2 regions of the Anaerosinus gibii genome follow, and region 2 is predicted to be linked to the other one. Evidence: riboswitches for the same ligand, from Rfam matches in the RefSeq annotation. Region 2 holds a riboswitch; the other holds the start of a gene.
The links. Region 2 has a riboswitch for ZMP and ZTP ahead of pflB (formate C-acetyltransferase). Riboswitches for the same ligand answer to the same signal wherever they lie in the genome.

Region 1: it holds a riboswitch for ZMP and ZTP, as region 2 does, so the genes downstream of both, P3F81_RS12420 (L-lactate MFS transporter) here and pflB (formate C-acetyltransferase) in region 2, are expected to answer to the same signal.

The regions. Positions count from the first base shown of each region.
Region 1 is NZ_CP120678.1:2,592,264-2,595,417, forward strand. Features, by position in the region: gene P3F81_RS12410 (hypothetical protein) at 1-262, shown strand, start outside; tRNA gene P3F81_RS12415 (tRNA-Gly) at 321-394, opposite strand; gene P3F81_RS12420 (L-lactate MFS transporter) at 504-1,730, opposite strand; ZMP/ZTP riboswitch at 1,813-1,895, opposite strand; gene P3F81_RS12425 (hypothetical protein) at 2,160-2,300, shown strand; gene P3F81_RS12430 (DUF2164 family protein) at 2,363-2,599, opposite strand; tRNA gene P3F81_RS12435 (tRNA-Val) at 2,681-2,756, opposite strand; tRNA gene P3F81_RS12440 (tRNA-Glu) at 2,766-2,840, opposite strand; tRNA gene P3F81_RS12445 (tRNA-Lys) at 2,845-2,920, opposite strand; tRNA gene P3F81_RS12450 (tRNA-Phe) at 2,933-3,008, opposite strand; tRNA gene P3F81_RS12455 (tRNA-Asp) at 3,013-3,089, opposite strand; tRNA gene P3F81_RS12460 (tRNA-Val) at 3,108-3,154, opposite strand, start outside.
Region 2 is NZ_CP120678.1:678,250-681,403, forward strand. Features, by position in the region: gene P3F81_RS03160 (SDR family NAD(P)-dependent oxidoreductase) at 1-387, shown strand, start outside; gene P3F81_RS03165 (L,D-transpeptidase family protein) at 408-1,043, shown strand; ZMP/ZTP riboswitch at 1,110-1,191, shown strand; gene pflB (formate C-acetyltransferase) at 1,418-3,154, shown strand, end outside.

The DNA of each region.
Region 1 (3,154 bases), 760 kb from region 2:
GAAAATTCCATTGGAGCAAGAAATATCCAAAACCGATTTTATCAAATATATTAAAGCCAAATATAATGATCGCTATAAGAAAATTGAAGGTAAACATAATGGTCAACGAAAAAGTGCTAATGGAATAAAGAATTTACTCTTACATGAAGATAAAGTCGATGAATTTATCAAAAACTATCACGCAGAACCTTTTTCAAAAGAAAATTTTATTGAATATTTTCAAATTATACTAAACTCATATTTCCCTATAAGGTGCAAATAAGGTGCAGACACATAAAAATAGCCCTCACGACAACTGCCGTGAGGGCTTATATTCTCTATGGAGCGGGCGAAGGGAATCGAACCCTCGTATTCAGCTTGGGAAGCTGATGTTCTACCATTGAACTACGCCCGCCTATTTAACACTTATTAAGTTTACCACTTTTCTTTAGAAAATTCAATTAAATCTTATTGTTTTTGCAATATTTAAGATGTTACCAAGCTTGTTTAAATATTTCTTAGCTTCACGCCGTTTTTACAACTGTATTAGCTGATTTTGCAGCTATATGTTTTCCTTTATATTTTAATATCAATGCAATAAAGGCATTTACGAAAAAACAAACAACGAAAAAATATAAAATTGTGCTATAGCCATTTGTCGTTTCACGAAACAAAGAAACTAATGATGGACCGACTACCCCTGCAATTCCCCATGCAGTAAGAATGCGCCCATGAATTGCACTCAGCTGCTTAGTTCCAAAAATATCACTAAGATATGCTGGCATGCAGGAAAAACCTCCTCCATAGCAGCTGATAATCAAGAGAATCAAACCTTGAAAAACAAGTGCATCTGTAGTTAGAGCCAGCCTCCAAAAGGCTATCATTTGAATAAAAAAGAATAAAACATAGGTGAACCCTCTTCCAATATAATCAGAAACAGTAGACCAAACAATACGCCCAAGTCCATTCACTAATCCAATCACACCAACAATAGCAGCAGCCTCAGCGGCCGACATTTGTACAACCTCTTGCGCCATTGGAGATGCTACCGCTAAAAGGCCAATACCACAAGTAATATTCACAAAAAAAATCCACCAAAGTGCGCTAAATTGCCATGTTTTTAATGCTTCATTTGCCATAAATCCATGGACATTGCAATGAATTTTATTTTTTATTACGATCTCATTCTCAACAGGCGGTTTTAAATATAATGCTGAAGCGCCCATAACTAGCATATAAACAAAGCCTAAAATTAAAAAATTATAAACCAAGCCATACGTTGCCGTTAAATGCTGCATGACTGGCCCTGCAATTAAGCTGGCAAATCCAAATCCCATAATTGCAAGCCCGGTGGCAAATCCACGGTTATTCGGAAAATATTTTACAAGTGTCGATACTGGTGTGATATATCCCACACCCAAACCTATCCCGCCAATTACACCATAGAATAAATACAAAAGCATCAATGATTGTTGATAAAAGGCAAAGGCAGTACCAAACATCCCTAATCCAAAAAAGCACATTGAAACAAGACCACTTTTTTTCGGTCCATATTTTTCTACGAAATCACCTAAAAATCCAGCCGAAAGCCCCAAAAATAAAATAGCTAAAGAAAATGCCCATGTCGTTTCTTTTAAAGAAAATCCCATCTCCTGCATAATCGGACGCGTAAGAACGCTCCATGCATAAACACTTCCAATGCAGATGTGGATACCAATAGCGGCTAAAGCAATTAACCAACGATTTCTCATAAAATCAACCATCCTTCCTTTAATTAACACTAAAGATTTTAGAGAAATCTACCCAAACGACAAAAAACCGCCTGAGCATCATTCTCTTTGCCCAGACGGTCGGCTTTCATTGCTATGCAGTTCACGTGGTCACTTCCACTATATCCGTCAGTTCTGCACGGCATATTCATTTATATAGGAATTATAACAAGCATAAATTATACTGTCAATAAAAATAAATTTAATTAAAACTATATAATAAACCAACTGAAAATGCACAAACTAAAATTAATAAACTTTTAAGCTGTTACTAGTAGTTTTAACAAAACAATATTTTGTATACAGCAGTATTTCATTAAAAATATTTTGTATACATTTTGTAATCCCATTTACTAATTTTAAAAGGAATATATAATATAACTATAGTATATACGAAAGGTTGTGTCCTCTATGAAACAAGAAAAAGTTTCCTCTTGCCAGTATTGTTTTGAAGGTAAATGTTATGCCAATGCAGCTGTATCCCCCGAAGAATACGATTGCTATCAACCACAATGTCGCGATTGTAAATCTCAAACAAAAAAAGAAGCTTAATTTCCGATAAGCTTTATACGTAAAATATTAAAGAACGCAATTTTTATTGCGTTCTTTTTATTTCAACGTTTCTTTTTATATTCAAGTAAAAATAAATCTTCAATCTTATCTGTCATCAAGGCATGACAATCTGCAAGCGCTTGTTCATAAACGAACTCACCTATTTCTTCTAACATAAAATCAAGGTAAAATTGTGCTTTAAAATCACTTAATCTCGTCCCTGTTTCTTCTAAAAAAAATTCTCTAATCCTTTCCAAAGCTTCCTTATTTCTCTGTTTATCTAATTTAAAATCGGCCATATTATCAATCCTTTTATTTAGATAGCCCTATTGGATAAAAAAATAAACTCTATTCTAAATCGAATAGAGTATATAAGCTTATGGTGGGCGATAACAGGATCGAACTGCTGACATCCTGCTTGTAAGGCAGGCGCTCTCCCAGCTGAGCTAATCGCCCATGGAAAAATGGTGACCCGTACGAGATTCGAACTCGTGAAGCCGCCGTGAAAGGGCGGTGTCTTAACCGCTTGACCAACGGGCCACAATGGTGATCCACCCGCGACTCGAACGCGGGACACCCTGATTAAAAGTCAGGTGCTCTACCGACTGAGCTAGTGGATCAAAAAATTTAAATGGTGGCTCCGAGTGGAATCGAACCACTGACACGAGGATTTTCAGTCCTCTGCTCTACCGACTGAGCTACAGAGCCAAAATGGCGACCCGAAGGGGACTTGAACCCCTGACCTCCGCCGTGACAGGGCGGCATTCTAACCAACTAAACTACCGGGCCAAAAAACAAAAAGGTGAGTGGTGGGCGATAACAGGATCGAACTGCTGACATCCTGCTTGTAAGGC
Region 2 (3,154 bases):
TTGCCGTTACTTGCGAAAGATGGCACTGCCTCTATTGTTAATGTGTCTTCAGATGCAGGCTTAAAAGGGAATTATCTTTGTAGTGCTTATTGTGCTTCAAAGGGAGCTGTAACACTATTTACAAAGGCTTTAGCGTTAGAAGTTGCGGCAGAAGGTATTCGGGTAAACTGTGTATGTCCGGCTGATATTGATACGCCAATGACGCGAGCACAATTTATTCAAAATGTAGATGAATCTATGCAGTTAAAAGCGATGTGTGATGTGTATCCACTGGGGCGGATTGGAACTCCAGAAGAGGTGGCAGAAACTATCGCTTTTTTAGTATCTGAAAAAGCTGCTTTTGTAACAGGTGCAGCCTGGAGTATTGATGGTGGAATAACAGCATAAAAGAAAAGGTGTGAGGACTGATGAAGAAGGTTTTATCAGAAGAGATAGCACTATTTGCGATATGCGCTTCATTTTTTGCAACAGAAGTTGAGGCAGGTACATTGTTAGATAAAAGTGATCAAATTGTATTAGTGCGGGCAAAAGAGACGCTGGCTAAAGTAGGTTTTTATGAAAAAAATAATAAAAGTCATTGGATTGAAAAATGGCAGACGAGCGGTTACATTGGAAGAAATGGGCTAACGACGGATAAACATGAAGGCGATGGGAAAACGCCAATTGGTGTATATGATCTTGGTTTAGCTTTTGGCGTAGAAAAAAATCCTGGAACAAAAATTCCCTATAAAGAACTCGATGAAAAAGATGTGTGGGTCGATGATATAAATTCTAAGTATTATAATCGATATGTGAGAAGTGATATTGCTGATAAAGATTGGATTTCAGAGGAACATTTATGCAATTATAAAGAAAGTTATACTTATGCAATTGTAATTGAATATAATACTCAGCCGATTGTGAGAGGAGCTGGTTCAGCAGTTTTTTTACATGTTGAAACTAAGGAACCTACAGCGGGATGTGTGAGTATTCCAAAAAAATATATGAAAAAGTTTTTGCAACTATTAAAACCAGGTGCTAAAATTATTATTACCAGGTACTAAATTTTGCTTGACAATATTATTAGCTATATGTATAATCAAAATTGTTATAATAAATAATTCATATGACAGGCAATATAGGACTGACGGATAAGTGGAGCACCACATGGACTATATTGTAAAATAGAAGCCGACCGTCTGGGCATTTTTCGTTTATGCTTAGATGGTTTTTTTGTACCATGAGTCAATTTTAATAAAGAGTTTTTAAGTGAAATGGAATATGGATTGGCGGATATAGCGTGGTAGATGATCACGTGAACTATATGGTGAGAGAATTCGACCGCCTGGGCATGGAGTTTTATATTTTGCTCAGGGGGTCTTTCTATATGATAAACAAGGTATTCTAAATATAGCTAAGATTGGAAAGGGTGGTTTTCATGGATTTTGAATATTGGCAAGGTTTTAATGAGGGTAGATGGCAACAAATTATTGATGTAAGAAATTTTATTCAAGCAAATTATAAGCCTTATGATGGCAACGCAGATTTCTTAGCAGGGATTACTGATAAAACAAAAAGAGTATGGGATAAATGTCTGGATTTATTAGCACTTGAACACGAAAAAGGTGGTGTTCTTGATGTAGATACAACGAAAGTTTCTAAGATTGTATCGCATAAAGCTGGATACATTGACAAAGAGAATGAAGTGATTTTGGGACTTCAGACGGAAAAACCATTATGCCGTGGTGTTGTTGTAAACGGTGGAGAACGTATGGCTGAGCAGGCTTGTAGTGAATATGGCTATACACTAAGCCCTGAAATTAAAGAGATTTACACGAATCATGCAACTACGCATAATAGTGCAGTATTTAGTGTTTATACTCCAGAGATGCGCAAGGCTCGTAAATTAGGAATTATTACAGGTCTTCCTGATGCGTATGGTAGAGGGAGAATTATTGGCGATTATCGTCGTATTGCTCTCTATGGAATTGATGTTCTTATTGAAAAAAAACAACGTGATTTGGATGTTTTATTTGATAAACCTATGGATGAAGAAACGTTGCGTAGCCGTAGTGAAATTGCTCAGCAAATAAAAGCGCTTAAAGATATGATTGCTATGGCAAAAGAATATGGCTGTGATATTGCAAGGCCAGCAAGAAATGCAAAAGAAGCAGTCCAAGCTGTATACTTTGGTTATTTAGCCGCAATTAAAGAACAAAATGGAGCGGCAATGTCGATTGGCCGTGTTTCTACGTTCTTAGATATCTATATTGAACGCGACTTGAAAAAGGGTATTTTAACAGAAGAAACAGCACAAGAATTGATGGATCAATTTGTCATTAAACTTCGTTTGGCAAGAATGCTTAGAACCCCAGAATACAACGAATTATTTGCTGGTGATCCGTTATGGGTAACCGAATCTATCGGTGGAATTGGTCAAGATGGCCGTAGCATGGTAACAAAAAGTTCTTACCGTATTTTGCATACGTTATATAACCTTGGCCCAGCACCAGAACCGAATCTAACTGTATTATGGTCAGATAAATTACCGGAAAATTTTAAGAAGTTTTGTGCGCAGGTTTCGATTGATACAAGTGCAATTCAATATGAGAATGATGAAATTATGCGTCCAATTTACGGCGATGATTATGGAATTGCCTGCTGTGTATCTGCAATGCAAATTGGCGGACAAATGCAATTCTTTGGCGCACGGGCAAATTTAGCAAAATCTTTATTATTAGCAATCAATGGTGGTAAAGATGAAAATACAGCTGAACAATTATCACCATCGATGCCAATCTTGACAGATGAATATTTGGATTACGATAAAGTGCGTAAAAATTATTCTGAGGTATTAGAATGGTTGGCAGAGTTATATGTAAACACGATGAATTTAATTCATTTCATGCATGATCGTCATGCATATGAAGCGGGACAAATGGCGCTTCATCATAGCGAAGTAAAACGTTTGATGGCGTTTGGTGTAGCAGGATTATCCGTTGCAGTAGATTCTTTAAGTGCGATTCGCTACGCGAAAGTAAAAGCAATTCGTGATGAAAATGGAATTGCAAAAGATTTTGCAATTGAGGGTGATTTCCCTAAGTATGGGAACAATGATGAACGCGTTGATAGTATGGTAAAAGAATTAACGCATGAATTTATTACAAAACTTAGA